DNA from 4 places in the Rhizobium sp. 1399 genome. Region 4 is predicted to be linked to each of the others. Evidence: riboswitches for the same ligand, from Rfam matches in the RefSeq annotation. Region 4 holds a riboswitch; each other region holds the start of a gene.
The links. Region 4 has a riboswitch for cobalamin ahead of bluB (5,6-dimethylbenzimidazole synthase). Riboswitches for the same ligand answer to the same signal wherever they lie in the genome.

Region 1 (7,850 bases), on a different contig from region 4:
GCGCGCGGTCATGTCGACGCGGGCGAGTGCTTCCGCAACGGCGGCATCGTCATCGGGTCCCCAGGAGGCGATGAGGCCGCGATGCGGGGTGCGGCCGAGGCGGACGATATCGCGCACGGTGAGCTGCGTGTCGGTCGTCGACTGCTGCTCGACCAAGGCGATGCGGCGGGCAAGGGCAGCGCGCGAGAGGCCGGAGACATCGTCGTCGCCGAGGCGGATGACGCCGCTTTTGACCTGCCGCAGCCGGCAGATCAGGCGTAGCAGGCTCGATTTGCCGGAACCGTTCGGCCCGAGCAGGCCGAGCACCTTGCCCTTTTCGACTGATATGCTGATGCCGTTGACGATGACGGTATTGCCGGCGGCATAGGTGACCTTGTCGACTGATATGCTCATGCGCTTCTCCGCACGCGATAGAGGATGATGGCAAAGGCCGGTGCGCCGAAGAGCGCGGTGACGACGCCGATCGGCAAGATCTGTTGGGGAATGATGATGCGCGAGACGATGTCGGCGCCGACCATGAAGATCGCTCCGCCAAGCGCAGTCGCCGGCAGCAGGCGGCCATGCGCGGGGCCGACGAGGAAGCGGGCGGCATGGGGAATGACGAGACCGACGAAGCCGATGGAACCGACCATGCTGACCACGCCTGCCGTCATCGCCGCTGTCACGCCGAGCAGGGTGAACTGCACGCGGCGCACGGCGATGCCGAGGGAGGCTGCGGCATCCGTGCCGAAGGCAAAGGCATCGAGGGCGCGCACATGGGCAAGACAGACGATCAAGCCTGTCAGCGCGACCGGCACGGAGAGATAGACATCCGGCCAGCGCACGCCGGAAAGCGAGCCGAGCAGCCAGAAAAGCACGCCGCGCGCCTGTTCGGCATTGGCCGAGGTTGTGACGATATAGGACGTCAGCGCATTGAAGAGCTGCGAGCCCGCCACGCCGCAGAGAATGATGCGCTCGCTGGTGCCACCCGCGCCCGCCGCCAGAATGCCGACCAGAAGAAAGGCGACGACGGCGCCGATGAAGGCGCCGCCGGAAATGCCGAGCACGCCATAGCCGAGGCCTAGGATCATGACGCAGACGGCGCCGGTGGAGGCGCCGGCGGAAATGCCGAGCACATAGGGTTCGGCGAGCGGATTGCGCAGCAGGGCCTGCAGCACCGTGCCGCAAAGCGCCAGCGACGCGCCGGCACTGGCCGCCACCAGCGCGCGGCTGAGGCGGTAATCCCAGACGATGCCCTGGTGGATGCGGCTGAGTTCGAATGCCGTGCCGAACAGGCGGTTGGAGACCGCCTTTGCCGTGGTGGCGAGCGGGATCGATATCTCGCCGATCGAGACGGCGAGACTGATCATGATACCGAGCAGGATGAAGGCGGCGATGGTGAGCGTGGCAAGCACCCACCATCGTCTCTGTGGCAAGGCAGCCTGGCTCACTGCGCCAGACCGGAGGCGGCGATGCCCTTTGCCAGGATTTCGATGCCGTTGATCGTGCGGATCGTCGGGTTCATCGACTGCGCGTCCATCATGATGAAGCGCTTGTTTTTGACGGCATCGAGCTCCCTTGTGACCGGATCGTTTTCCAGGAAATCCACCTTCACCTTGGGATCGTCGGCGGCATAGCGGCGGCGGTCCATGGTGGCGATGACGATGACGGCGGGATTGGCCTGAGCAATCGTTTCCCAGCCGACGAGGGGCCATTCTTCCTCAGTCGTCACGACGTTCTTCGCGCCGAGTGCCTTCAGGATGTAGGCAGGGGCGCTGTTCTTGCCGGCGATGAAGGCATCGCCTTTCACTTCCTTGCTGGAGAACCAGAAGACGACAGGCAGGTTCTTGGCTGCAGCGCCTGAAACGGAGGCGACGGCCGCGGCCTCGCGTTTCTTCAGGTCGGCGATCAGTGCATCGCCGCGGTCGTTCACGTCGAAGATTTCGGAGAGTTCGGCGATTTCCTGATAGATCAGGTCCATCGTGAACAGCTCCTTGCGCACGCCGTCTCCGCCATCGGTGTTGATCTTGGCGACGCAATCGGCCGGCGCGATATAGGTGTTGATGCCGAGATCCCCAAATTGCTTGCCGACGGAGCCTTGGGCGCCGACATGCCATTCGAATTCGGCGGCCACCAGATCGGGCTCGGCACCGACGACGGATTCGAAGCTCGGATCATTATCGGCCAGCCGTCTGATCTTGCTGTTGGCCTCGGCATATTGCGGCAGGACCGGGCCGACCCAGACGGCGGTGCCGGCGATCTTGTCGGCAAGGCCGAGCGAGAAGAGCACTTCGGTCATGCCCTGGCCGATCGAAACGATCTTGGCCGGGGCTTTTTCGAAAGTGACCTTCTGGCCGCAATTGCTGAGGGTGAGGGGATATTGGGTGGCGGCGAAGGCGGGTGCTGCAAGGCCGGCCAGGCAAAGGCTGGCGAGCCCGAGCGCAAGGGAAAAGCCTGGAATAATCTGGCGCATTGGAAACTCTCGATCGGAAGGAAAAGGGCTAGCAGACGCCGGCGCGCGCAGATGCGTGAGCAAAGCGTGGAGGGAGGGCTAGCGGCGGGTGGTCCAATCGGGACGGATCGCGTGCGGCAAGCGGCAGGAAATAAGGTCAATCATATCTGCTCCTTGTCCAGGCATCCCCGCCTGGCTGATTGGATTGCGATTGACGGCAGGTCTCCTGGCTCGCGGATGTCAGCCGGTCATCTGCCTTCCCGCGCTCGCGCGCAGTGGCATGGCCCTGAGGCCGGCGGAGATGATCGCAAGCGATCACTCCCGATATGACCAGCTCGCCGGTGATTTCCTGGAATGAACGACGAGGCATTCATTCCGGATATAACCGGCAATCCGCTTACAGTTGCGGGGGCAGCCACGGTCTTGGTCCCTATTGGGTCGTCCGCACCGTGTTCCCTATTAATCCCCTTGGAGTCTTCCTCGGGGAACCGTCACCCCGATCTATGACGCCGCCATGGGCTACGTCAAGCGTGGGGAATGCGAAGTATGGTCGGCCAACAGGCTCAGTGACTGGTGCCCGAGCCGCCGGCGGCGACCAGCGTGAAAGGCTGGCCCTCGACGGGGATCGTGCGCGTTTCCTTCAGTGTTTCGCTACTGACAAGGCGGATCAGGCTGTGGCGAGGATCGGTGATGGCGATATCATCGCCGGCCACGGCCAGCCGAGGACGCGGATCGCGCCAATGGCCGTCCTTGCTGTAGGGCTCTGTGACGGTTTCCGATCTGACGATCTCGCCCTTTACCGTATCGAGCAGATGCAGCCTGCCATCTTCTGTGAGGATATAGGCATTCTGGAACTTTGCCGGATCGAGTACAAAATCGACGCGCCGCGTCGGAAGGTCGATGATGCGGTAAGGCGCGTCCGTATTGTCAGGATCGATCAGCACCAGCTTGTCCTCCCCGTAATTGCCGAGGAAGAACTGCATGGAGCGGCCGCCGAGCAGCGTCGAGACCTTGCCCCGCGGCAGCGACACGCCATAGGCGAGCATCTCGACCGTGGGGCCTTCCGCGCCGCCCGGACGCGCAACGAGCACGCCTTCCTCACAACCGAAGGCGACGAGACGAGCAGAGGTCGCCTCGCCATGCAGGCCGGAGCAGGGCGCGACATCGCCGATCTGCCGACCATCACGATCGAGCACCCGCAGGCCAAGGCGCGGCGGCAGTTCGCCCTCCTTGACCGGCGCCTGCATGTTCGGCACCGAAACCAGCAGGTGATTACCCATCGGCACCGCGACGCCGTGATGGGCGGCGATGGTATCGACAGCCTTCGGCTCCGGCTTTTCCTGCAGCAAGCTGCTTTCTTTCAAGAGATCAAAGCGGTCGGTGCGATCGTAGAAGATCGCCACGTCATCGCCATGCGTCACCACATGACCGGGCTTCTCGCCCTTTATCGTCGTGCCGATCAGCTTCGGCGGCGCCACCTCGAGATCGCGATGCTCCCCATGATCGGAAAGGGCAATGCCGGTATCGATGGCATGAACGACATTCTCTTCGCCCTGGACGGCAAAGACCGTGCGCCCGGTGTCGCTCAGCGACAAGGCGGCATAACCTTCGAGATCGAAGCGACCGATCTGTCTACCGCTTGCAAGGTCGATGGCGTGGACGACCGGCAGGCTGTGATCAGCCACGAAAAGCCGCCAGCTTTCCTGCTGTTCCTCCTCGGCGCGGGAAGCCGATGGCAAGGCGGCGGATGTGAGCGCGGTGGCGACTGCGAAGATAGCGAAAAGGCGCCGGGACATGAAACTTCCTTTAATGTAATAACATTACATTCCCGTTGTTATAAAGTTACGTTTGCCCTGTCCAGCCCTGGCTGTCGGATTTTTGAGAAACCAGAGCGCCGTGCGTCCATTCGGACGCACGGCGCTCTAACTCTTTGAATCTACGCATCGGGCTGGCCTCGTTTGATGTTTGGCCGGCTTTTTCATCGGATGGCGGTGCGCAAGCGCTGATCCCACCGCCATATGCGCATTGATAATCGATTGCTGAGCCCGGCTCACAAGCCTATCCCGCCTGCCTCGTCTAATTCGGATAGTCCGTGGACGCTATATCCCTTCGGTGCAGCTTCTGCTGCCCGTCAGCTTTCAACAGCATTGCGAGGGATAAGCCATTGAGAACATCAGGATTTGCCGCAACCGATGCGAACACGCCGTTGCAACCTTTCTCCTTCGATCGCCGGGAATTGCGTCCCGAGGACGTGGCGATCGATATTCTCTATTGCGGTGTCTGCCATACGGACCTGCACATGTCGCGCAACGACTGGGGATTTTCGGTCTATCCCGTGGTACCCGGCCACGAGATCGTCGGGCGTGTTTCTGCCATTGGCAGCAGCGTGTCGCGCTTCAAGGTCGGCGACAATGTTGCCGTCGGCACGATCGTCGACAGCTGCATGGAGTGCCCCAACTGCCGCCGCAACGAAGAGCAGATGTGCTACAAGGGCGTCACCGTCACCTATAACGGCCAGGACCGGGTGACCGGCGAGACGACCTATGGCGGTTATTCCGATCATATCGTCGTGCGCGAGGAATTCGTGCTCAGCGTTCCCGATGGGCTGGATCTGTCGCGCGTCGGGCCGCTGCTCTGCGCCGGCATCACCACCTATTCGCCGCTGCGCACCTGGAATGTCGGCCCCGGCAGCCGGGTGGGCGTGATCGGGCTTGGCGGGCTCGGGCATCTGGCCGTGAAATTCGCCTCTGCGCTCGGCGCTGAAGTGACGGTGCTGACTCGCTCGGAAGGCAAGGTCGATACGGCCCATGCGCTCGGCGCCGACAAGGTGCTGCTGTCGACCGATGCCGAGCAGATGGCGGCTGCCGCCTTCGCCTTCGATCTTATCATCGATACAGTGCCTTACGAGCACGATCTCACCCCATATCTCAACACGCTTGATACCGACGGGACACTGGTCATCGCCGGCTCGCTGGTCGATACGCCCAAATTCAGCAACCTGCCGCTGATCATGGGGCGCCGGCGCATTGCCGGCACGCCGAGCGGCGGTATCAAGGAGACGCAGGAGATGCTGGATTTCTGCGGCCGCAAGAACATCCTGCCGGAATGCGAGATGATCGCCATGGGGGACATCGCCAAAGCCTTCGAGCGGCTGGAGCGCGGTGACGTGCGCTACCGTTTCGTCATCGACATGGCGACGATGCCTGTGGCTCAGGCAGCTTGATATCCTGACCGCTTCGGGATGGCGCGCAGCGCCTCGATGAACACCGAAAGGGCCGGCGGCATCTGTCGCCGGCTCGGATAATAGAGGGAGTAGCCGCTGAAGGGCTTGCAGTAATCCTCCAGCACGCGGATCAGCCGGCCGCTGGCGACATGCTGCTCGGTGAAATCCTCGAAGGCATAGACGAGGCCGGAACCTGAAAGCGCAGCCTCGATCATCATGTCGGAATCATTGACCATGAAGCTGCCCGACACCTTCACCTCGATGTCGCGGCCATCCTCCTCGAATTCCCAGGCGTAGGCGCCGCCGAACGAAGCCATGTAATAGGTGACGCAATCATGATCGGCGAGATCGTGGGGCGTCTTCGGCTGCGGGTAGCGGGCGAAATAATCGGGAGAGCCGACGACGGCGGCGCGGATATCCGGGCCGATGCGCAGGCCGATCATATCCTTGTCGATGCGCTCGCCGAAGCGGATGCCGGCATCGAAACGCGAGGCGACGATATCCTCGAAACGGTCGCCGACGATCAACTCGACCTTGATTTCGGGATAGGTGCGGTGGAATTCCGGCAGGATGGGCATGACGAGCGCGGTGGCGGCATGTTTGCCTGCGGTGATGCGTACTGTGCCGGAGGGTTTTTCCCGGAGATTGCCGAGTTCCTGCAGGCCGCGGTTGATCTCGGCAAAGGCGGGCTGGAGGGTGAGAAGCAGGCGCTCGCCGGCCTCCGTGGTGGCCACGCTGCGGGTGGTGCGGGCAAGAAGCCGCATGCCGAGCCGCTCCTCCAACTGGCGCATCATGTGGCTGAGACCGGAGGAGGAAATGCCGAGGCGGGCGGCGGCCTTGGTGAAGCTGCGCTCCTCGGCGACGATGACGAAGGCGGCGAGATCATCGAAATCATGGCGTTTCATTTCTGACCTGCCTTCAGGAGTGGTGGGCAACTATGAGGTGTCGCTCACTTATTTAGGGCAGGGACGGCTGATCTCGCAAGGTGGTCGTGGTCCGTGACATCAGGGACTATTGCGGTAGCGCGTCCGCCATCTCTTCACGCTCCTGCAGGATGCGGTCGATCAGGCCCCATTCCAGGGCTTCCTGCGCCGTCATGAAACGATCGCGATCCATGGCCTGCTCGAACTCGTCATAGGATCGGCCGCAATGTTCGGCGTAGAGCCGCGTCATGAGCTGCTTCGTCTTCCTGATTTCCTCGGCATGGATCAGCATATCGGACGCCTGGCCCTGGAAGCCGCCGAGGGGCTGGTGGATGAGGATGCTGGCATTCGGAAGGGCATATCGCTCTCCCGGCTGGCCGGCCATCAGCAGGAAGGAGCCCATGGAGCGGGCCGTTCCCATGCAGAGCGTGTGCACCGGCGCGCGGATGAAACGCATCGTGTCGTACATGGCAAAACCGCTGGTCACGACGCCGCCCGGCGAATTGATGTAGAGGTTGATCGGTTTCTTGGGATTTTCGGCCTCCAGGAACAGAAGCTGGGCGCAGACGAGGGCGGACACGCCGTCGTTGATCTCGCCGTTCAGAAAGATGATCCGCTCGCGCAGGAGGCGGGAATAGATGTCGAAGGATCGCTCCCCTCGGGAGGATTGTTCGACGACCATGGGGACGAGTTGCATCGCTTCGCGCATCGGCGAACTCCAATCTTTCAGAATTGATAAGCGGGAAGGCCTGCCGCGTCAGGCGGCGAGCATCATAGTCTGGCTGTTGCTGTTGGCGACCGATCTCGAAAGCCGCTCGAAAGTGTCACCAGTCAACTCGTGGACGATCCGCAGGCTGGTCCCGCCCGATGCATTCGGTGCGATCGCGAAGGTGACGATGCTTTCCAGGAAGGGCGGGCTGTCGTCGCGCAATCTGTAGCGAACCTCCTTTCCCGGTGTTTCGGAGAGCGATTGCGGATCGGCAAGCGCTTCCTTCGGCAGCCATCTCTCGCGAAAATCGGCGATGCTGATCGCACGCCAGACCTTTTCCGGCGGCGCATCCAGCTCGTATCTCTGTTCGAAGCCGGTTTGTTGCTTGGTCTGTATCTCGGTCTTCACCTCGTTCATTGGTCCATATCCTTCAGCAAGAGCTTGAGAGCATCGATGCGGGCTGGCCAGTAGGCGCGATATTTCGCCAGCCATTGGGCGATGAGGGTGAGCCCCTCGGGATCGACCTCGTAATTCACGAAACGGCCCTCCTTCTGTTCGCGCACC
Region 2 (7,850 bases), on a different contig from region 4:
GCCTATGGCTGGAAGGGCGGGCAAGTTTCTCTCGACACCTATTTCGCGATGGCGCGCGGCTCCACCGGCGAAGAGGCGCATGTCGATTGCGGCCATCAGCACCATCACGGGCATGGCGCGCCGGCGCTGGAAATGACGAAATGGTTCGACACGAACTACCACTACATGGTGCCGGAACTCGGCCCCGATCAGACCTTTGCCCTGACGGCGAACAAGCCACTTGATGCCTTCGTCGAGGCCAAGACACTTGGCATCCACACCCGGCCGGTCATCCTCGGTCCGGTTACCTTCCTGAAACTCGCCAAGGGAAGCGAAGAAGGTTTTGCGCCGATTGACCTGCTTGCACGCTTGTTGCCTGTTTATACAAAAGTACTGGCAGAACTTCGTGCAGCCGGTGTCGACTGGGTGCAGATCGACGAACCTTGCTTCGTGCTCGATCTTTCACAGGAAGAGCAGGCAGCATTGCAGCATACCTATCGTGCGCTGCATGAATTGGTGCCCGACCTGAAGATCATGGTCGCCACCTATTTCGGCGCGATCGGCGACAATCTGCCGACGGCGCTCTCGCTCCCGGTTGCCGGCCTGCATGTCGATCTCGTTCGCGCTCCACAGCAGATCGATGCCCTTTTCAAGGCACCCAGCGATCTGACATTTTCGCTTGGCGTCATCGACGGGCGCAATATCTGGAAGGCAGACCTTGCGGCGATCCGGGAGAGGATCGAGCCGCTTGTCCAGCACTTTGGTGCGGACCGGCTACAGATCGCGCCGTCCTGCTCGCTGCTGCACGCGCCGATCGATCTGGAACTGGAGAGCGGGCTGGATGGTGAGATGAAATCATGGCTCGCCTTCGCTGCCCAGAAGCTTGATGAGCTCGCAGCGCTCGGTGATGCCGGCAAGGCCTCCCAGGTGATTGCGGCAGCCTCGCAGGCCGTTGCATCGCGCGCCGTATCTACGCGCGTACATGATCTGAAGGTCAGACAGCGGGTTGCCGCGATCGACGAGGCGATGAAGACACGCAGCAGCGATTTTGCCGAGCGGACCGGACTGCAGGAGCGTAAGCTTCGCTTGCCGCTGTTCCCGACTACGACGATCGGCTCCTTCCCGCAGACATCAGATGTTCGAAAGTCCCGCTCCGCTTTCACCAAGGGGGCGATCAGCGAGGCGGATTATGATGCCTTCCTGAAAAAGGAAACCGAAGCAGCGATCCGCTGGCAGGAGGAGATCGGTCTCGATGTGCTCGTCCACGGTGAATTCGAGCGTAATGACATGGTGCAGTATTTCGGCGAGCAGCTTTCCGGCTTTGCCTTCACGCAACATGCCTGGGTGCAGAGCTACGGCTCGCGCTACGTTCGCCCGCCGATCATTTTCGGTGATATCTCCCGGCCGAAGCCGATGACGGTCGAGTGGTGGCGCTATGCGCAATCGCTGACGGAAAAGCCGGTCAAAGGCATGCTGACGGGACCGGTGACGATCCTCAACTGGTCCTTCGTGCGCGACGATCTTTCCCGCGCCGATGTCAGCCGGCAGATCGCGCTGGCGATCCGCGACGAGGTCGTCGATCTCGAAAAGGCGGGTGCGGCGATGATCCAGATCGACGAAGCCGCTCTTCGTGAAGGCCTGCCGCTGCGCAAGGCGGACTGGAAGACGTACCTTGATTGGGCGGTCGAAAGTTTCCGCCTGTGCTCATCAGGCGTTGCCGACGAGACGCAGATCCATACGCATATGTGCTACTCGGAGTTCAACCAGATCATCGACGCCATCGCGGCCATGGATGCCGACGTGATTTCCATCGAGACCTCGCGTTCAAAGATGGAATTGCTGGAAGCCTTCCGCAGCTACAAATATCCGAACGAGATCGGCCCCGGTGTTTATGACATCCATTCGCCGCGCGTTCCCGATGTCGGGGAAATGACCGAGCTTCTGACGCTGGCGCGCGAGCGTCTGACGGATGGACAGCTCTGGATCAATCCCGATTGCGGTTTGAAGACCCGCAAGTGGGAAGAGGTGCGCCCGGCGCTCGTCAACATGGTGGCGGCTGCTCGGCTGTTGCGTGCTGCCGCAGCAACGACACGCGCCTGAGCGCCTATTCGATTCCTGGAGAGCCGGCTATAGGCCGGCTCTCGCCTCGGCGGCCTTCTCCACAGCCTGCTGCTGTTAACCAGCCGTTATCCATGTTTTTCACAGGAATGTAGCAATTTCAAACATGCCGTAACGCGACGCACAAACCATCCGTTGACGCCAACTCCGATTCGAGTACTATATCTAGTGTTCAAGGTTCCTTCGATTCGCTAGGGATCGCAGGCTAAGACGGGAATACGGTGCGTTTTGCCATGAAGGCGAAACAAGGCCGGAGCTGCCCCCGCAACTGTAAGCGGCGAGCAACTGTCCGATTTCAGGTCACTGAGGCATGATGCTTTGGGAAGGCTGCGGGCAGGGTGCTTCGACCCGCGAGCCAGGAGACCTGCCTTGAGCGAGAAACGTCCACGGGCGGGGTGTCCGGAAGGTTGCGTGCATGTCAGGCGGATCAAATCCGCACCTGTTGCGCTGCCCCTGAACGTCCGCATGAACACTTCGGGGTTGAAGTCATGTCGAGAGCATCGAAACCGCCGCCCGCGCAGATCCTGCGAGGAATAATGCCTGGCGTGTAAAGCGCCAACTTTGTCAGATCATTCTCAAGCGTTGCCCCGGACGCCGCAAGGCGCCCGATCCTAGTTCTGCGTCCGGAATCCATTGACATCACGAGGAACATGATGAGCGTTACCGTTTACAGCAAGCCTGCCTGCGTTCAGTGCACAGCGACCTACCGCGCCCTCGACCGTCTGGGCGTAGACTATCAGATCATCGATATCTCGGAAGATGCCGACGCCCTCGATCGTGTGCGCGGCATGGGCTACATGCAGGTTCCGGTCGTCGTTGCCGGCGAGCAGCACTGGGCGGGCTTCCGCCCTGATATGATCAGCGCGCTCTCCTGATCGGAGAAGAGCGGTGGGCCTGATCGTCTATTATTCCAGCCGGTCCGAGAATACCCATCGTTTCGTCGAGAAGCTGGGACTGCGCGCGGCGCGCATTCCTCTCGGCGCTGAAGACATCCACATTCGCGAACCCTATGTGCTGATCTCGCCCACCTATTGCGGGGACGGCGGCCCCGGGATCGTAAAGGGAGCCGTGCCCAAGCAGGTGATCCGTTTCCTCAACGAGGCGGAAAACCGCACCAACATCCGCGGCGTCATTGCTGCGGGCAACAGCAATTTCGGCGAGACCTACGGGCTTGCCGGCGACGTGATCTCACAGAAGTGCCAGGTGCCGTATCTCTACAGGTTCGAGCTTTTGGGGACTGCCGAGGATGTCGCCAATGTCAAAGACGGGATGGGACGATTTTGGACACGGGAACAAATTTGACGCGGGATGCGGGCGCAAAACCGCTTCATAGTTCAGCTCAGCCCGCTGGCGAGCGGTCTTCGAAGGCCGTGGAAGTGCTGGATTATCACGCGCTGAACGCAATGCTGAACCTCTATGACGAGCAGGGCAAGATACAGCTCGACAAGGATCGCATGGCGGCCAAGCAGTATTTCCTGCAGCATGTGAACCAGAACACGGTGTTCTTCCATAACCTCAGGGAGAAGCTCGATTATCTGGTGACCGAAGGCTATTACGAGCAGGAAGTGCTCGACCAGTATTCCTTCAATTTCGTCCGCGACCTGTTCGACGAGGCCTATGCCAAGAAGTTCCGTTTCCCGACTTTCCTCGGCGCCTTCAAATATTACACCAGCTACACGCTGAAGACCTTCGACGGAAAGCGCTATCTGGAGCGCTACGAAGACCGTATCTGCATGGTGGCGCTGGCTCTTGCCCGAGGCAATGAACAGCTCGCCCGCGATCTGGTCGAGGAGATCATTACCGGCCGTTTCCAGCCGGCAACGCCGACTTTCCTCAATGCCGGCAAGAAGCAGCGCGGCGAGCTCGTCTCGTGCTTTCTGCTGCGTGTCGAAGACAATATGGAATCGATCGGCCGCTCCATCAATTCGGCGCTGCAGCTTTCCAAGCGCGGCGGTGGTGTGGCGCTATCGCTGACGAACATCCGCGAGGCTGGTGCGCCAATCAAGCAGATCGAAAACCAGTCTTCCGGCATCATCCCCGTCATGAAGCTGCTCGAAGACTCGTTCTCCTACGCCAATCAGCTCGGTGCTCGGCAGGGTGCAGGTGCCGTTTATCTCAACGCCCATCACCCTGACATCATGCGCTTCCTTGATACCAAGCGCGAAAATGCTGACGAGAAGATCCGCATCAAGACGCTGTCGCTCGGCGTCGTCGTGCCCGACATCACTTTCGAACTCGCCAAGAACAATGAGGATATGTACCTCTTCTCGCCCTATGACGTGGAGCGGGTCTATGGTGTGCCCTTCACCGAGATATCGGTGACGGAGAAGTACCGCGAGATGGTGGCGGATGCCCGTATCACAAAGAAGAAGATCAAGGCGCGCGAATTCTTCCAGGTAATTGCCGAAATTCAGTTCGAGAGCGGTTATCCCTACATCATGTTCGAAGACACGGTGAACCGGGCAAACCCGATCGCCGGCCGCATCAGCATGAGCAATCTCTGCTCCGAAATCCTGCAGGTCAGCGAAGCGAGCACCTTCAACGACGACCTTTCCTACAAGGTGATGGGCAAGGATATCTCGTGCAATCTCGGCTCGCTGAATATCGCCATGGCGATGGATTCGGCCGATTTCGGCAAGACGATCGAGACCTCGATCCGCGCGCTGACGGCCGTTTCCGACATGAGTCACATCTCCTCGGTTCCATCGATCGAGAAGGGCAATGACGACAGCCATGCAATCGGCCTCGGCCAGATGAACCTGCATGGATACCTCGCCCGCGAGCGCATCCATTACGGTTCGGAAGAGGGCGTCGATTTCACCAATATCTATTTCTACACGGTGACCTATCACGCGCTGCGCGCCTCCAACCGTCTGGCGGTCGAACGTGGCGCAAGCTTCAAGGGCTTCGAGAATTCGAAATATGCCTCGGGCGACTATTTCGACAAATATACCGAGCAGGAATGGAAGCCGGCGACCGAGAAGGTTCAGGCGCTCTTCGACGATGCCGGTATTCATATCCCGACGCAGGAAGACTGGCTGGAGCTGAAGAAGGCCGTGATGGCTTCGGGCCTCTATAACCAGAACCTGCAGGCGGTGCCGCCGACGGGCTCGATCTCCTACATCAATCACTCGACCTCCTCGATCCATCCGATCGTCTCGAAGATCGAGATCCGCAAGGAAGGCAAGATCGGCCGCGTCTACTATCCGGCGCCGTTCATGACCAACGACAATCTCGACTACTATCAGGATGCCTACGAGATCGGGCCCGATAAGATCATCGACACCTATGCGGCGGCCACTCAGCATGTCGACCAGGGCCTGTCGCTGACGCTGTTCTTCCGCGACACGGCAACGACGCGCGATATCAACCGAGCCCAGATCTATGCCTGGAAGAAGGGCATCAAGACGATCTACTACATCCGCCTTCGCCAGATGGCGCTGTCCGGCACCGAGGTGCAGGGCTGCGTATCCTGCACGCTTTAAACGACCGGAGATGATGATGAACATGCAATTCAAACCGGTCAGCCGCGTGCGCGCCATCAACTGGAACCGTATCGAGGACGACAAGGATCTCGAAGTCTGGAACCGTCTGACCGGCAATTTCTGGCTGCCGGAAAAGGTGCCGCTGTCGAACGACATTCCCTCCTGGGGGACACTGACGCCGGCCGAGCAGCAGCTGACGATCCGCGTCTTCACCGGGCTGACGCTGCTCGACACGATCCAGAACGGTGTCGGCTCCGTCAAGCTGATGGCCGATGCGGCAACGCCGCATGAGGAAGCGGTGCTCTCCAACATCTCCTTCATGGAAGCCGTGCATGCGCGCTCCTATTCCTCGATCTTCTCGACGCTCTGCCTGACGCCCGATGTCGACGATGCCTATCGCTGGTCGGAAGAAAACGAGTTCCTGCAGAAGAAGTCGGCGCTGATCATGGAGCATTATGCTTCCGGCGATCCGCTGAAGAAGAAGGTTGCGAGCGTCTTCCTCGAAAGCTTCCTCTTCTATTCCGGCTTCTATCTGCCGATGTACTGGTCGAGCCGCGCCAAGCTCACCAACACGGCCGACATGATCCGCCTCATCATCCGTGACGAGGCCGTGCACGGCTATTATATCGGCTACAAGTTCCAGCGCGGACTTGAAAAGCTCTCCGAAGAGCGCCGCCAGGAGATCAAGGATTTTGCCTTCGACCTGCTGCTCGAGCTCTACGACAACGAAGCGAAATATACCGAAGCGCTCTATGACGGCGTCGGGCTGACCGAGGACGTCAAGAAGTTCCTGCATTACAACGCCAACAAGGCGCTGATGAACCTCGGCTATGAGGCGCTGTTCCCGGCTGACGCCTGCAAGGTCAATCCGGCGATCCTGTCTGCGCTTTCGCCGAATGCCGATGAGAACCATGACTTCTTCTCGGGCTCCGGCTCCTCCTATGTCATCGGCAAGGCGGTGGCGACCGAGGACGAAGACTGGGATTTCTGAGGTTTATCTTTACGAAGCCTCTTATCATTCGGTCCGCTATCGCCCACATTCAGCGCGGTGTATTCGTTGAATGTGGCGTAGCGGGAGTTTTTTATGAGGCCCTCTTTCGAAGCGACTGATCCGGCAAGTGAAGCTGCCGAAGGCGTCTGGCCAATCCGCAGGCGCCGAATTCTCGATTGGCTGATCAACGAGACCCGCAACGAGCGTTTCATCGACAATATCCTGGTGGAGATGTGCAAGCGGCTGCTGGCAGCCGGCGTGCCGGTGAACCGGTCGAGCTTGCATTTCCGCACGAACCATCCGCAATGGATCGGCGCTCGCATCCTGTGGGTGGAAGGCATGGAAGAGGCAAAGATCGACACCTTTGCTTACGGGGTGGAAACCACGCCGCAATTCCTCAATAGCCCGGTCAACGAGATCCACAAAGGCGCCAACGAGGTGCGGAAGAACCTTGAGGATTTATGGGAGGGCGACGACTATCCCTTCTACCAGGAACTGCGCGACGACGGCTATTCCGAATATATCGCCTGGCCGATCGATCATACGTTCGACAAGCGCCACGTCGTTACGTTCTCCACCAATAGGCCAGGCGGTTTTACCGGCGAACACGTGGATTTCCTGCGCGATCTGCTGCCTGCTCTCACTCTCGTCAGCGAGATCCGGCTCAAGAACATCATGGCGCGCACGCTGCTGCAGACTTATGTCGGGCCGCATGCGAGCGAACAGATTCTCTCCGGCGTCATCACCCGCGGCAGCGGCACGACCGTCGGCGCGGCGATCATGATCTGCGACCTGCGCGATTTCACGGCGATCTCCGATCTCTGGCCGCGCGACGACGTCATCCAGTTGCTCAACGATTATTTCGATGCCATGTCCGATCCGATCGAACGGCACGGCGGCGAAATCCTGAAGTTCATGGGCGATGGGCTGCTCGCCATCTTCCCGCTGTCGAAGCCTTCGGCTTGCGAGGATCTGCTGACGGCGATCCGGGAAGGGCAGGAGGCGATGGCGAAAGTGAATGAGCAACATCAGCGCCTGGGGCGTGATCCCCTGCGCTACGGCGTCGGCGTCCACGTCGGCGACGTGATGTACGGCAATATCGGTTCGAGCCGGCGGCTGGATTTCACGGTCATCGGCCCGGCAGTCAACGTCGCTTCGCGGCTTGAAACCTTGACCAAGGAGGTTAAGCGGCCGGTACTGTTGTCTCGCGCTTTCGTCGAGATGGCGACCTGCACGGAAGAGATGGACAATCTCGGCACTTTTCCCCTGCGCGGGCT
Region 3 (7,850 bases), on a different contig from region 4:
GACGGCAGACGGCTTGCCATGGGCGATATGGCGGAAAATCATGCCGAAGGCGGCTGATGATTTGCCCTTGCCCTTGCCGGTGTGGACGATGATCAGGCCCTTCTCATCCGTCTTGCTGGCCATGATCTTGTCACGGGCGGCCTTCTTCTTCGCCATCTTCTCGGCGTGACGGGCATCGTCCTTTTCGGCTGGTACGACTGGCTCTTCGGTCATGGCTGGCTGCCTGCTCTTTTCTTGGTTTCGTTGGATTCAGTGAGGTTGAATTGCGCCGAGTTGCTGCGCGGCGTCCAGAGTCCGCGATCGATCGCCTCCATGAGCCGTTCCTTCATCTCGGAAAGTGCCGCCGGGTTCTTCTCGGCCATGAAATCGCGGACCTTGGGGTCGGCGACGAAGGCCTGATAGACCGCCTCGAAATGATGGTTGCCGACAGCCCCCGTCGTCGCCGCAAAGGCAAAGAGATAATCGACCGTCGCGGCAATCTCGAAGGCGCCCTTGTAGCCGTGGCGCATGACGCCCTCGATCCATTTCGGATTGACGACGCGCCCGCGCACCACGCGCCCGATCTCTTCTTCAAGCGAACGGATAACAGGCTTTTCCGGCCGCGAATGGTCGTTGTGATAGATCGCCGGCCGCGCACCGCCGAGTACCTCGGTCGCCGCCGCCATGCCGCCTTCGAACTGGTAGTAATCGTCGCTGTCGAGCAGGTCATGCTCACGATTGTCCTGGTTCTGGACAACCGCCTGAATGGACCGCAGCCGCTCCTCGAAGAGCCCGCGTTCGGCCTGTCCCTCTTCACCCGCGCCATAGGCATAACTGCCCCAGACGAGATAGGCCTCGGCCAGATCCGCACGCCGCTCCCAGCCCTTCTCATCGATCAGCGCCTGCAAACCCGCACCATAGGCGCCGGGCTTCGCCCCGAAGATGCGATAGCCGGCCCGCTTTGCCGCGGCCTTCTCGTCAAGCCCGGCAGCGGTCAGCCGTGCCGTCTCGCCGCGCATGCGCCCGGCAATCGGGTTGTCGGTTGCATCCTCCTCCAGCGCACCGACCGCGCGGATCGCCTTGTCGAAGAGCGCGATCTGCTCGGGAAAAGCATCGCGGAAGAAGCCGGAGATCCGCAGCGTCACGTCGACCCGCGGCCGCCGCAGCATGGCCGGCGGGATGATCTCGTAGCCGGTGACGCGACGGGACGCCATGTCCCATACCGGCTTGACGCCGATCAGCGCCAAGGCTTGCGCGATATCGTCACCGCCAGTGCGCATGTTGGACGTGCCCCAGGCCGTCAGCCCGAAGGAGACGGGCCATTCGCCGTGATCCTGCACATAGCGGCGGATCAGCAGTTCGGCGGATTTCTTGCCGAGTTCGTAGGCGGCGGGCGTCGGCACAGCGCGACTGTCCACCGAATAGAAATTCCGCCCCGTCGGCAGCACATCCGGCCGCCCGCGTGTCGGCGCGCCGGATGGCCCGGGCGGCACGAAACGGCCGTCGAGGCCGCGCAGCAGACTGGCGATCTCGGCCGGGCCGCAGGCGAGGATCGAAGGTTTGAGACGAGCTTCGATTTCATCGAGCACGCTTCTGGTTTGGGACCAGGGAGGTGGGCAGGTGATTTCGCCGGAGACAAGCTTGGCTGCAAGCAGCTCGATGCGTTCGACGGTGTCGCCGTTCGTGCGCCAGGGGGCGTCGATTAGGTCGGCGAGGATTGGCGGTCTTGGGCCGGTCCAAGAGGCGGCCATGTCGCAGTCGAGAGGGTCGAATGTGGGGTTACCCCCCTCTGTCCTGCCGGACATCTCCCCCACAAGGGGGGAGATCGGCAATACGCCAGACTGTCGCGCTACATCTGTTGTTTGGGGAGATGGTTGCCCCGATTCGATCTCCTCCCTTGTGGGGGAGATGTCCGGCAGGACAGAGGGGGGTGTTACAGGCACAGCGCCCAACCCAGCATCCCCAGCAATCGCCCGCTGCAGGCTCGCATCTCCACCCTCACCTAGCCCGCGCGGCACCCGCGCCAGCGCCACAGTCAGATCCGTCAGCAACCGCCCTTCAGGCGACACGCCAAACACATGCAGCCCGTCACGGATCTGCATTTCCTTGAGATCGCAGAGATAGGCGTCGAGCTTCTTCAGCGCCTCGCCTTCGCTTTCGCCCTTCGCAATCCCCGCATCCCGATCAAGACCGATATCAGCAACGAGATCGAGGATCTGCCGGCTGAGCAGCCGGATGCGGCGCGGATCGCCGCCCGATGCCTCGTAATATTCGTCGACCAGCGCTTCCAGATCCTTGAGCGGCCCATAGCTTTCGGCCCGTGTCAGCGGTGGCGTCAGATGGTCGATGATAACTGCAGCCGTGCGGCGTTTCGCCTGCGTGCCCTCGCCGGGATCGTTGACGATGAAGGGATAGAGATGCGGCAGCGGCCCGAGGATCGCCTCGGGATAGCAGGTCTCCGATAGCGCTAGTGCCTTGCCCGGCAGCCATTCCAGATTGCCGTGCTTGCCCATGTGGATCACTGCCTGTGCGCAGAATTCCTCGCGCAGGAAAGCATAGAAGGCGAGATAGCCGTGCGGCGGCACGAGATCGGGCGAGTGATAACTTTCCTTCGGATCGATATTATAACCGCGCGCCGGCTGGATACCGATCAGCAAGTCGCCGAACCGGGCGAAAGGCAGCGCAAAAGCGCCATCGCGGACATAGGGATCGGCCTCCGGCACACCCCAGCGCGTGCTGACTTCATCCTGAATCTGAGCAGGAAGAGATTCCAGGAAATCCTTGTATCGACTCAGGGAAAGCTGCTCGCGCACGACCTTGCCATCGAAGCCGGAATTGGTCGGCCCCGCCATCAGGTGCCGTATCAGCGCATCACCATCGGCAGGGATATCGGCGACCGGATAGCCGGCCTTCTCCATCGCTCGCATTACCTCGATGGTGCCTGCTGGCGTATCGAGGCCGACGCCATTGCCGAGCCGTCCGTCACGGTTCGGATAGTTCGCCATGACGAGCGCAACTCGCCTGCTCTCCAACGGCATCTGCCGCAGCCGCGCCCAGTTGGCGGCAAGCGATGCCACATAGTTCATGCGCGCCTCATCCGGCTCGCTGGAAACGATGTTGGCCTCGACAGCAACGTCATAGCGCGCGGCTGATTTGAATGAGACGGCACGCGACAGCACCCTGCCATCCACCTCCGGCAGCGCGACATTCATGCCGAGATCACGCGCCGAGAGCCCTTGCGACGAGCCGGCCCAGGCCTCCCGTGACGAAGCGGAGAAGATTGCCTGCAGCACGATCGCGTCGTTGGCCTCCAGCACCGTCGGCTCGCGATCGGCGCCGGGTGCGGAGACGGCAAAGCCTGTCGTGTTGATGACGACCTCGGGCTTCAGTTCGGCGAAGATGGATTCGAGAATGCCCTTGGAGACGGGATCCTTGAGGCTGTAGGCGAAGACCGGCAACGGGCGCAGGCCTTGCTGCTGGAGGGCTTCGATCAAGGCTTCGACGGGCTTGGTTTCGCCGCTCTGCACGAGGGCGCGGTAGAAGGCGATGGCGACAGTAGGTGGCGTCTCCTGCCGGACTCGAACTTCGGCTTTGGCAAGCCGCCGCCACTCCTCAACTCCGACAAGCCCTCGCCCCGGCCACCAGATCCCCGCCTTCATCAGCGGCGCGGCTGGCGCCGGCTTCTCCGCCCCCGAAAGCATCGCTGATGCATGGGCAAGAAAGCCTTGCGCATTGGCGTCGCCGCCCTCGATCAGATACGCCCACAGCGCATTCAGATCATCAAGCGACACATTGGAAAACGGCGTCAGCCCCGCATCCGGCCGCGCATCGCCCGGCAGCACCGCAATCAGCGCCCCGTTACGAGCGGCAACCGCATGCAGCGCCTCCAGCGCGTAGTGAAAGTAGCTCGCCCCACCCAGCGCCCGCACGATGATCAGCTTCGCATGCCGTGCCGTGCGTTCGACGTAGGTATCGACCGACATCGGATGCTTCATGCTCATCAGGCTCGCAAGCCTGAGCGTATGCCCGCTCGCCCCGCCGGAATGAGCCGCAGCGATTGCCGCAAGCTCGGTGTCGGCGGCCGAGAGGAACAGGATATCGCCCGGCGACTGGCCGAGGTCGATGGCCTCGCCCCCGTCGCTGATTGTTCCCTGTTGGGCGAGAAGCAGATGCATCGATTATTCCCTAAGCGAGCGCTTCGATCGCCTTGCGCACCGCGTCCTGATCCATCTCATGCAGGCCGATGACGACGAGGCGCGTGCTGCGTGCTTCGCCCGGCGTCCAGGCGCGGTCGAAATACTGGTCGATGCGGGCACCCACGGCCTGCAGCTGCAGGCGCATCGGCTTGCCGGAGACATCGATGAAGCCCTTGAGACGCAGCACGTCATGCTCGGCGATAATGCCCTTCAGCTTCTCGACGAAACCTGATGTATCGGCGATAGCGCCAAGCTCGACGACGAAACTGTCGAATTCGTCGTGATCGTGCGGCGTGCCGTCCTCATGCTCCAGCTCGTGATGGGACTTGCGGTTGACGATATCGTCTTCCGTGCCGATGCCGAGGCCGAGCAGCACGCTTGCCGGCACGTCGCCATTCCTGGCCTCGATCATCACAGGCTTGCGGGCGATGCGCGAGGCGACTTCGCTCTTCACACGGCCAAGGCCGTCAGCGTCGATCAGGTCGGTCTTGTTGAGCACGATCAGATCAGCGCAGGTCAGCTGATCCTCGAAGAGCTCCTCGATCGGGCTTTCATGATCGAGCGATTCATCCTCGACCCGGCGTGCATCGACAGCATCATGGTCATCGGCAAAACGCCCTGCGGCAACAGCGGCGCTGTCGACCACGGTGATGACGCCGTCAACGGTGACTTCGCTTCTGATGTCCGGCCAGTTGAAGGCGGCGACCAGCGGCTGTGGCAAGGCAAGGCCTGAAGTTTCGATAACGATATGGTCCGGTCGCTGCTCGCGCTCCAGAAGCTTGGTCATCGTCGGAATGAAATCGTCAGCAACCGTGCAGCAGATGCAGCCATTGGTGAGCTCGATAATATCGTCCTCGGTGCAATTCTCCGCCCCGCAGCCCTTCAGCACATCGCCATCGACGCCGAGATCGCCGAACTCGTTGATGATGAGCGCAATCTTCTTGCCGCCGGCATTGGTGAGCAGGTTGCGGATCATTGTCGTCTTGCCCGCACCGAGGAAGCCGGTGATGACGGTTGCGGGAATTTTCTGCTGCATGGATTTAACCCTTCATTTTCAGCGGCAGACCTGCCGCGATAAAATACACGTCGTCGGCCGAAGCCGCGATCATCTGGTGCAGCCGGCCGGCATGGTCGCGAAACTCCCGCGCCATGCGGTTCTCAGGCACGATGCCGAGGCCGACTTCATTGGAAACGATGACGAGCCGCGCCTTTGCCTGCGGCAGAAAGGCGGCAAGGGCGGCGGACCGGGAGGCGATATCGCGCCCCTCCATCATCAGATTGGTGAGCCACAGCGTCAGGCAATCAACGAGAACAGCCCTGCCCTCGCCGTCGATTGCCGCAAGGCGCTCGGTAAGGTCGAGCGGTTCCTCATGCGTGGTCCAGGAGGGGCCGCGGTCGGCCTTGTGCTGGTCGATACGCGCCTGCATTTCGTCATCCCAGGCGCGGCCTGTGGCGATGTAGTGGCGGTCGAGGCCGCTTGTGGTGACGAGGTTTTCGGCGAAGCGGGATTTGCCGGAGCGGGCGCCGCCGAGGATGAAGGTGGCGTTGAGAAGGCTCTTGGTCATGCCACGGCCGCCCTTGGAGCGAAGGCGCGGCTCCACCCACCTCCCTCATCCCTGTGCTTGTCACAGGGATCCAGCGTGCCCAAGTCCTTGGGCACAAGAGACTCACTCAACGACGGCGTAGATTCATTCACTGCGCGGACGCGCCGTGGCTGGATTCCTGTGACAAGCACAGGAATGAGGGAGGAGAGGAAAGTGCACGCCGGGTAACGTCCACCAACAGGCACCAGACGCATCCCATCAGGGGATACCGAACCGACACCTTTCACACGCACCACCAGAGGCAGCGCTGAATCAAATCCTTCAGCCAAGACAACCTCCGTGCTGGCAGCGGGCAAACGGCCCAGTATGGGCATTATGCCCGGCACGGATGGCAGGTCTCCTGGCTCGCAGTTATCGGCCGCGACAGGGGCGACCTGATACGGTCGCCCCTGGTCGTGCCAGCGGATCTGCCTCGCCTTCCCGGCTGCGTCTCGTGAAAAGGCGGACGATTCGTAGAGATAGAGGCGTCCTGCCCCGGCTGATCACGATGCATTCCAGTGGCTTTTCCGGCATTTATCCCGCCTTGCCCGCCTGCAGAATGCGAGGCTGTCAGCGCAACGGTTAAAATACCGGACGGAAGACCCTGACTGCTCTACAGTCGCGGGGTCGGCTGTGATGAAGGCGCCCGGCTTGGGTCCGCCCCGTCACATTCCCTTTTCATCCGGAAGGCGTAAGGCCGATCCGGAACCATCCATTATGTCAATTCATGGTTAGGCTTCCGCCCCGGGCATGTCAATCGGTGCACCGGGTGCACACAGAGATCATCTCGACTTACACTACCGATATTATCGTCTTTAATCAAAGGTTTACGTCACAAAAACTTTACGGCTCAGTCGGTATTTTGCCGCAATTGCCGCTCATGCGGATGCCGGCTCCGCCCTTGACCCCCACTCCTGCCGCCTAGTTTCCCCATGATGCTCTCCCGAATGGATATTCGCCGCCTCGGCCCTCTCGGCACCGTCTTTGATCCGGGACGCCTGCGCGCGCTCATACGACACAGCGAAATGGGAATGGTCTTTGCCGGCGCGCTCGTCGGTATCGCCTCGGGGCTTGCGGTCACCGCCATGAGCTATGTCTCGGAAGAGATGCACAGGCTGATCTTCGGCATAGACGGCACGACGAGGCTCAGTGCCTCGCAAATCGACAGCAAGTTCCTGCTGATGACGGCCCCGGTTGCCGGCGGCATGCTGCTCGGCCTGTTGATCTTCATTCTCGCCAGATGGCGCAAGAAACCGATGGTCGACCCGATTGAGGCCAATGCCCTGCATGGCGGCCGCCTGTCGCTGACGGACAGCATTCTCGTCGCCATCCAGAATCTCGTTTCCAACGGCTTCGGCGCATCCGTCGGTCTGGAGGCCGGCTATACGCAGCTTGCAGCCGGCATAGCCTCGAAATTCGGCCTGAAGCTGCAGCTGCGCCGCTCCGACATGCGTGTCCTCGTCGGCTGCGGTGCAGCCGGCGCCATCGCCGCCGCCTTCAATGCACCGCTGACGGGCGCCTTCTATGCCTTCGAGCTGATCATCGGCACCTACACCATCGTCTCGCTGACGCCTGTCGTCGTCGCCGCCCTCGTCGCTACACTGGTCGCCCGCCTGCTCTCCGGCAGCGATTTCATCATCGATGTCGGCAGCTTCGGCGCTGTCCAGCCCGCCGATTACGTGCCGGCGATCGCCCTTGGCGCCTTCTGCGCCGGCATCGGCATCCTCATCATGCAGGGCGTCTCCTTCGTCGAGGAGCTGGCGCGCAAAAGCGCCATCGCGCTACCTTTCCGCCCGGCGCTCGGCGGCCTCGTCGTCGGCCTGCTGGCGCTGGTCTCGCCGCAGGTGCTGGCCGCCGGCCACGGCGCGCTGCATCTGAACCTCTCCCATGAGATCACCATTCCCGCGCTGATCGGCCTCTTCCTTCTGAAATCGGTGGCATCGGCCATTTCGATCGGCTCCGGCTTCAGGGGCGGCCTGTTCTTCGCCTCGCTCTTCATGGGTGCCCTGCTCGGCAAGCTCTTTGCCTATTCCGCCCCCTATTTCGCCGATGCGACACTGACGCCCGTGATCTATGCCGTGGTCGGCATGAG
Region 4 (7,850 bases):
AGCGCGGCGCGACCTTCTTCACCGACACCTATGTGACCTTCAATCCGACGGCCGAGGAAATCGCCGAGGCGACAGTGCTGGCAGCCGAGGAAATCAAGCGCTTCGGCATCACCCCGCGCGCCGCCCTCGTCTCGCATTCGAACTTCGGTTCGCGCGAATCCGAAAGCGCCACCAAGATGCGCAATGCGCTGCAGCTGGTGCGTGAAGCGGCTCCCGATCTCGAAGTCGACGGCGAAATGCACGGCGAAAGCGCGATCTCTGAGGAGCTGCGCCGCCGCGTCATGCCGCACACGACGCTGCATGACGAAGCCAACCTGCTGGTCTTCCCGAACCTCGATGCGGCCAACATCACGCTCGGTGTCGTCAAGTCAATGACCGACGGCCTGCATGTCGGCCCGATCCTGCTCGGTACCGCAATGCCGGCCCATATCCTGGCGCCGTCGGTTACGTCTCGCGGTGTGGTCAACATGGCAGCACTTGCTGTTGTCGAGGCATCGCAGCCGGCGTAAGCCGCGCTGCGGCCGTCTGCGAAGCGACGGCCGTTGGCTTCCGGCATATCAGGCACGCCGTATGGATCGGCGTCCCTGATCCGACAGCTCGTCGGCGCGTTCGTTACCTTCAATGCCGGAATGGCCCTTGCACCAGGCAATCGCTATCAATGGATTCTGGGATAGCGCGATATCGACGGCTTTCCAGAGTTCCGCATCCGAGATCGCCCGGTTTCTGGCCTTGCCACCTGGGTTGCTTTTCTTCCAGCCATTGTTCCTCCAGATAGGACGCCAGCTGTTGCAGCCGTCTACGGCGTAGACGGAATCGGACCAGATGACCGCTGCCACGCCCTCTGCTGTGCGGCTGATCCAGATTGCCGCCTCAAGCACTGCAGTCAGTTCCATCGCATTGTTGGCGGAATCTTCTACGCCGCCGAAACCGGACGCGATTTCCACGCCATCGCGGTAGGCGACGAAGGCCCACCCGCCCTGCCGCGTACCGGGCTCATAACAACCGTCCACGAAAACGTGAAGGCCGTGTCGGGGTTCCGGTTTTACCGGTGTCGTTGAGAGAGAACGAATCTCGTCGGAAATTCCTGTCATATCAGCCGTTTAGATATCAGCGGGCTCCCGCGTAGCTGCGGGAGAGATGGGAGTGGAAGCATAGGGCTTGCTGGATAAGATCGCAAAAATGCGCTAGGAATTACTTCGAGCTTATTAAGGGAAATACGTTAAGACAAAGCGCGGTCGGTTGAAGCCGCAATTGACCGATAGATACTTTCTCATTCCGGGACGACGTCGTGAAGCGCCGAAACCTGTCTCTCCTCTTCTTTCTGGCATTTGCGGTTCCGGCAGCCGCTGAGACCAATGCGATCTGCGAGGATCTGCGCGGGCGTCTTGCCGATCTGCCGCAATCGATCGGCACGAATGGTGCCGAGATGCGCCAATATGCGGGCGCGCTTGCCGAACAGAACCTGGAATTGCGCAAGGTGCGCGGCGATCTGCGCCGCTACGGCTGCACGTCGGGCAGCATGGTCGTCGTCGGCGGCGAAAATGCCGGCTTCTGTGAGGAGCTTGAGCAGTCCGAAGCCAAGATGGTGGACAATATCCGCTACCTGCAGGATCGCCGCAACGAGTTGCGCCAGGGTGGCGCCGATCCGGCCCGCGAGGGGCTGATGGCGGCACTCGAAGACAATGGCTGCAACAGCGACAGCTTTAGCGAACCTGCGCAGGGTGATGCCTATGCTCCGGCTCCTTCCATCGAGGAGCAGGCCATGCGCGGCGACACCTTCATTCCGCTTGGCGGCGGCGAGCGTTACGGCCTGCCGCGGGCGGAAATGCTCTCGCCCGTCAGCACCATCTGCGTACGCACCTGCGACGGTGGCTTCTTCCCGATCAGCAATAATGCAACCTCGGTCGATTTCGGCCGCGATGCCGCGACCTGCGCCAAGATGTGCCCTGGTGTGGAGACGGAGCTCTATTACCGCGACATCTCCAGCGCCGAAGCCTCGAACATGATCTCGACGGCAACGGGCGCCCCCTATGGCGCGATGAAGAATGCCTTCGCCTACAAGACCCGCGCACCCGGCGAAAAATCCGCCTGCTCCTGCAATCTGACCGCCTATTACGAGGAAATGCGCAAGAGCCAGGCAGCCTATGCGCCGGCGCCTGAGCCGAAGGGTTCGATCACCACGATCCATATGGAAGCACCGAAGGCTGCGAGCGCCCCGCCCGCCCCGCAGGCGCAGGTGCCGGATCGTCCCTACGACCCCGCCAGCAACAAGGTGCGCCAGGTTGGCCCGCAATTCCTGGCCGGCGATCAGGGCAAGATCGATCTCACCAATCCGGCGACATCAGGCCCGCAGCCCCAACAACAGCAATAACCACGATATCGGCAATCAAAATCGCATCTTCAGTTTGACGAGCGGTGCTCCCGGAAGGCTGCCGCCAGTGTGCGCAGCGCCGCACGCGACTTGGCATCCGTCAGTGTCGAATGCAGCACGACCTCGGAGGATGGCAGCGCCGGCAGGCCGAAGCGCTCGCTGACCTCGATCGTGCCGACAGGCGCCAGACGATGGGAGAAGGTCGAGACGGCAAGCCCGGCTGAAACGGCTGCTGTCACAGCCGAAGAGCCTCCGCCGAGGAAGACTTCCGCCCAGGGAATGCCCGCCGCATCGAGCGCTCGGGTGCAGACATCCCGCACCTTGCAGTTGGGCGACAGTGCTGCAAGACGCAGCGGTTCGCCGTGGCGATATTCGAATTGCGGCGTTGCAAACCAGCCGAAATGCTCTGGTGCCAGAACCTCGCCATCGCGCCGGTCCTCATCCCGACGGACGATCGCCGCATCCAGGTCGCCGCGATCGAAGGCGGCGAGCAACTCGCAGGAATTGTCGAGCCGCACCTCGATCGTCAACCCCGGGTCATGGGCATTGAGGCGCGCAAGCAGCGTCGGTACTTCCGGTCCGGCGACATGGGCCGCAATGCCCAGCCTGAAATGACGGCGCGACGAGGAAAGTGCCGCGATCGCCCGGTCATGGGCAGCGAGGAATTCCCGTGCGGCATCAAGAAATACCGCCCCCTGTGCCGAAAGCCGCACCAGCCGCGGCGTGCGTTCGATCAGCCGATGGCCGAGCCGCTCCTCCAGCCGTTTGAGCTTGACGCTGATCGCCCCTTGCGTGCTGCCGAGCTCATTGGCGGCGCGGGTGAAGCTCTTGTTCTCGGCGATCGTCACGAAAGCCTGAACGGAATCGACATCGAGCATGGTCATTGGATCTATCCGAAATTGTTGTGTCTGAAATACTCAATCATCCAATTCTGTAATGATCAAGCTCTGCTTATGCTGACGCAAATGGACGACAACGGATGTCACCCTTGCAAGTCTCAACGTCGAAAGGCCAAAGCATGACCCCTGCCTCCCCTCCATCCTCACGTATCAGAGGCATCGTCGCCCTGATGGCGGCCTGCCTCTCCTCACTGATGTTCGGCCTTGAAATATCGAGCGTACCGGCAATCCTGCCGACGCTGGAAAAGGTGCTGCATGCCGATTTCAGCGCGCTGCAATGGATCATGAATGCCTATACGATCGCCGTGACGACGGTGCTGATGGCAGCAGGCACATTAGCCGATCGCTACGGCCGCAAGCGCGTCTTCCTGATCGGCATTGCCGCCTTTGACCTCACCTCGCTGATTGCCGGCCTTGCTCAGGATGTTTCGCTGCTAATCGTTGCTCGCTTTCTGCAGGGCATGAGCGGCGGCGTGATGCTGATCTGCCAGGTGGCCGTCCTCTCCCATCAATTCCCGGAGGGCAGAGCCCGCAGCATGGCCTTCGGCTGGTGGGGCATCATCTTCGGCATCGGCCTCGGCTTTGGCCCGATCATAGGCGTTGCGATCGTAGCAGCCGCCGGCTGGCAATGGGTCTTCCTCATCCATGCCGTGCTGGCTGCCGTGACGGTGGCCCTTGCCGTAACGGGCGTTGAGGAATCGCGTGACCCCGCTGCAGGACGGCTCGATATCGCCGGCATCGCCACCCTTTCGCTGGCGGTCTTCTGCCTCGCTTTCTTCATCACCCAGGGTCCGGCTCTCGGCTTTGCCAGCCCTACCGCGCTTGCCATTATCGGACTTTCCGCGGCAAGCCTCGTCGCCTTCATCTTCGCCGAGAGGCTGAACCCGCGACCGATGTTCGATGCCTCGGTCTTCGGCATCCGCGCCTTCTCGGGCGCCATCATCGGCTCGGCTGCCATGAATATCAGCTTCTGGCCCTTCATGATCTATCTGCCGATCTGGTATGAAGCCGGTCTCGGTTATGGCAGTGTGGCCGCGGGTCTGGCGCTGCTTGCCTATACGCTGCCGACGCTCGTCGTACCGCCGCTCGCCGAACGGCTCATGCTGCGCTATCGGCCGGGCATCATCATTCCCGGCGGCCTTTTCACCATCGGGCTCGGCTTCCTGCTGATGAAATCAGGCAGTGCCGCCGCCGCGCCAAGCTGGCTGACGATGCTGCCTGGCGCGCTGCTTGCCGGCATCGGGCTTGGCTTCACCAACACTCCGGTCACCAATACGACGACAGGCGCTGTCTCCAGCGATCGCGCCGGCATGGCTTCCGGCATCGACATGAGCGCCCGGATGATCTCGCTCGCCATCAACATCGCCGTCATGGGCTTCATCCTGTTCAGCGGCGTGCTCTCCCACCTCAAGAGCACCTTGCCAACCTCGACGGATGCCGGCGACCTGCGCCTGCTCGCCGAACGGATCTCCGCCGGCAACATTGCCTCCCTGCCAGACATTCCGGCCGGGACGGTGCATGATGCGCTGGTCGCAGGCTTCGGTGGCGTCATGCTCTATGGCGCGATTGGTGTCTGGCTTCTCGCCGCCGCAAGCTTCCTCGTCTTCGCCCATTGGAAGACGCCGGCCTGCGCCGAGGATTGCGGCACCCAGCCGGCAGAATGATGCACACCCGCGCCGGCTCAGACCGGCGCGGCCTCGCTTTCCACCTGCCCCCAGCCGTCATGGAAAACCAGCTCTTCCAGCGCCATCCGCTGCCGCCAGCCTTTGACCGCCAGTTCCGGCTTATCATAGAGCCGGTCGACGAAGCCGGCGCAGAGCCAGGCGACCATCTCGATGTGATCGGGAATGCCGAGGATCTCCTTCAGGTCACCCTCGCGAAAAATGCTGACCCAGCCGATGCCCACCCCTTCGGCGCGAGCAGCAAGCCACAGGTTCTGGATGGCGCAGACGGTGGAATAGCTGTCCATACGCGGATTATGCGTGCGCCCCAGCACCACGCTGCCGCTGCGGGTTGGATCGCAGGTCACGCAGATGCCGAGCGGCGCCTGGACAATGCCTTCGAGCTTCAGCGAACGGTATTGCTCCTGCCGCTCGCCGTCGAACATGCGGGCCGCTTCTTCATTCGCCCTAAGGAAGGCATCGCGTACCCGCGCCCTTACCTCGACGCTCTTCACCAGAATGAAATTCCACGGCTGCATGAAGCCGACCGAGGGCGCGTGATGCGCGGCGGTCAAAAGACGCGTCACCAGATCATCCGGCAAGGGATCGGGCAGGAACTGGCTGCGCACGTCACGCCGCGTCATGATCGCGTGATAGACGGCCTCGCGTTCGGCCGCAGAAAAGCTGGATGCCGGGCAAACGGCATCATCAATGGGTCGCATCGTCAAATCCCCAACAACGCAACCGCCCGCCGTCCGCGCGGGTTGGGTCTATCTTGCCAGGCCGGTCTTCTGACTTGGCGTCATCCGCTTGACCGCTACCTTCCCGGCCTTGCGGCCAGTGGCATTCTATGCGGCAAGCGTCGGCCTTACAGCGTTGGGCACGTTCCGGTCTTGCACCGGATTCCCGATTCTCCCGCTTGTGAAAGCGGGCACCTGACGGGTGATCTATGGCGCGGAAACGGCATGGCGGCAAGCTGCATGCGACATTCATTTCGTGGACAGGCTGAAAATGCTGGCCTAGAACGAGACCCGACGCCGCTGGCGCCGAATCCTCTCTCATTGCCTTCCGGTTGCCCGTGTCCCGTCTAACGCCGATGATCCTTGCGGTCGCCCTGTTCATGGAACAGATGGATTCGACCGTGATCGCCACCAGCCTGCCGGCGATTGCTGCCGATATAGGCACCTCGCCGATCGCGCTGAAACTTGCGGTAACGAGCTACCTCGTGGCGCTCGCAATCTTCATCCCGATCAGCGGCTGGATGTCGGACCGCTTCGGCGCACGCAACATCTTCCGCCTGGCGATCTTCGTTTTCATGGTTGGCTCGGTCGCCTGCGCATTCTCCAATTCCATCGCCGCCTTCGTTATCTCCCGCCTCATCCAGGGTGCCGGCGGCTCGATGATGACGCCGGTCGGGCGATTGCTCTTGGTGCGTGGCACGCCACGTCACCAACTGGTGAATGCCATGGCATGGCTGACCATTCCGGCGCTGATCGGCCCGATCATGGGCCCGCCGATCGGCGGCTTCCTGACGACATATCTCAGCTGGCACTGGATCTTCTGGATCAATGTGCCGATCGGCATTATCGGCATCGTCCTCGTCACCCGTTTCCTGCCGGCCGTCGAGCCGCGCAGCCCGAAGCCGATGGATTTTCCGGGCTTCTTCCTGTCGGGTATCGGCTTTGCCGGTTTCGTATTCGGCCTCTCCGTCATCAGCCTGCCCGCCGTTCCCGTCATCTACGGCTATGTCACTGTCGCCGTCGGCGTCCTCTCCGGCATCCTCTATTTCGTGCATGCCAGGCGCACGCCGCATCCGCTGCTCGACCCCAAGATGTTTCGTTACCCGATGTTCCGGGCGGCAATCCTCGGCGCCTCGAATTTCCGCATGGGCCTGGGCGCGCTGCCCTTCCTGATGCCGCTGATGCTGCAGCTCGGCTTCGGCCTGACGCCGCTGCAGTCAGGCTCGATCACCTTCATCAGCGCTCTTGGCTCCATGGGCTCGAAATTTGCGGCCAACCGCACCTATAACGCCTTCGGCTTCCGCAACGTCATCGCGCTGACGACCTTCCTCGCGGCAATCTTCCTCGGCGTGAATGGCTTCTTCACTGCCGAAACGCCGATGTATGTCATCATGGGCTGTCTTCTTGTCGGCGGCCTCCTCCGCTCCATGGCCTTTTCGGGCGTCAATGCCATGGTCTTCGGCGATGTGGACGAGGCCGACAGCAGCCAGGCGACTGCCATCAACGCGGTGGCGCAGCGCATCTCCATGGCCATGGGCGTTGCGGTAGCCGGCACGATCCTGGAAATCTCCTCGAGCTTCCACGGCGGCAAGCTTTTGGTCTCGGATTTTCATATCGCTTTCTTCATCGTAGCGGCGATATCAGCACTTGCCTGCATCACTTTCCTGCGCCTGCCCGCCAATGCCGGCGAGGAGCTGACGACACGCCGCCACAAGAACAGACATGCCGAGGCGGCAGAACCGGAAGAGGCCCAGGGACAGGCCCACGGACAGGCAATGGCGGAGAGCCGCTGAAAACTTCACGGATCTGTCGTTTTTCCTCACAGATTCTACGTGACAATTCCGATCGGCATGGCTACATAAGCCGCATGTCGATTTCGTCCGTTTACGCATCGCGATTTTATTCGTACCGCTGCTTCCAGCGGATGCGGGTCTGTGCGTAACCGAAACTAACGCGACGACAACCCGAACAGCCGCTAGTCAACCTGGCGGCTTTTTTGTTCCGCCACGGTATGACCAACAGGAGAGCATACCGTGACTGACACTATTGATGATCTGCGCATCGTCGAGATCACCCCGCTGACCAAACCTGCCGATATCATCTCGGAAATTCCGCGTGACGCCGCTGTTACCAAGACCGTGACCAGCACGCGCGACACGATCCACAATATCCTCACCGG

Region 1: another riboswitch for cobalamin. It lies ahead of J2X71_RS27595 (ABC transporter substrate-binding protein); the one in region 4 lies ahead of bluB (5,6-dimethylbenzimidazole synthase).
Region 2: another riboswitch for cobalamin. It lies ahead of nrdH (glutaredoxin-like protein NrdH); the one in region 4 lies ahead of bluB (5,6-dimethylbenzimidazole synthase).
Region 3: another riboswitch for cobalamin. It lies ahead of cobU (bifunctional adenosylcobinamide kinase/adenosylcobinamide-phosphate guanylyltransferase); the one in region 4 lies ahead of bluB (5,6-dimethylbenzimidazole synthase).

Annotation. Positions count from the first base shown of each region.
Region 1 is NZ_JAVDSU010000011.1:8,442-16,291, reverse strand. Features, by position in the region: gene J2X71_RS27605 (ABC transporter ATP-binding protein) at 1-393, opposite strand, end outside; gene J2X71_RS27600 (FecCD family ABC transporter permease) at 390-1,415, opposite strand; gene J2X71_RS27595 (ABC transporter substrate-binding protein) at 1,427-2,452, opposite strand; cobalamin riboswitch at 2,630-2,939, opposite strand; gene J2X71_RS27590 (hypothetical protein) at 2,995-4,227, opposite strand; gene J2X71_RS27585 (NAD(P)-dependent alcohol dehydrogenase) at 4,596-5,654, shown strand; gene J2X71_RS27580 (LysR family transcriptional regulator) at 5,642-6,559, opposite strand; gene J2X71_RS27575 (ATP-dependent Clp protease proteolytic subunit) at 6,666-7,286, opposite strand; gene J2X71_RS27570 (hypothetical protein) at 7,335-7,703, opposite strand; gene J2X71_RS27565 (helix-turn-helix transcriptional regulator) at 7,700-7,850, opposite strand, start outside.
Region 2 is NZ_JAVDSU010000005.1:389,021-396,870, reverse strand. Features, by position in the region: gene metE (5-methyltetrahydropteroyltriglutamate--homocysteine S-methyltransferase) at 1-2,079, shown strand, start outside; cobalamin riboswitch at 2,256-2,484, shown strand; gene nrdH (glutaredoxin-like protein NrdH) at 2,751-2,972, shown strand; gene nrdI (class Ib ribonucleoside-diphosphate reductase assembly flavoprotein NrdI) at 2,986-3,399, shown strand; gene nrdE (class 1b ribonucleoside-diphosphate reductase subunit alpha) at 3,378-5,582, shown strand; gene nrdF (class 1b ribonucleoside-diphosphate reductase subunit beta) at 5,599-6,573, shown strand; gene J2X71_RS19255 (adenylate/guanylate cyclase domain-containing protein) at 6,667-7,850, shown strand, end outside.
Region 3 is NZ_JAVDSU010000011.1:152,624-160,473, forward strand. Features, by position in the region: gene cobO (cob(I)yrinic acid a,c-diamide adenosyltransferase) at 1-213, opposite strand, end outside; gene cobN (cobaltochelatase subunit CobN) at 210-4,154, opposite strand; gene cobW (cobalamin biosynthesis protein CobW) at 4,165-5,211, opposite strand; gene cobU (bifunctional adenosylcobinamide kinase/adenosylcobinamide-phosphate guanylyltransferase) at 5,216-5,740, opposite strand; cobalamin riboswitch at 6,092-6,486, opposite strand; gene J2X71_RS28370 (chloride channel protein) at 6,694-7,850, shown strand, end outside.
Region 4 is NZ_JAVDSU010000012.1:14,904-22,753, forward strand. Features, by position in the region: gene J2X71_RS28815 (NADP-dependent malic enzyme) at 1-509, shown strand, start outside; gene J2X71_RS28820 (ribonuclease H) at 558-1,091, opposite strand; gene J2X71_RS28825 (DUF2865 domain-containing protein) at 1,289-2,371, shown strand; gene J2X71_RS28830 (LysR family transcriptional regulator) at 2,401-3,255, opposite strand; gene J2X71_RS28835 (MFS transporter) at 3,390-4,934, shown strand; gene bluB (5,6-dimethylbenzimidazole synthase) at 4,952-5,653, opposite strand; cobalamin riboswitch at 5,695-5,885, opposite strand; gene J2X71_RS28845 (MFS transporter) at 6,028-7,464, shown strand; gene J2X71_RS28850 (3-deoxy-7-phosphoheptulonate synthase) at 7,705-7,850, shown strand, end outside.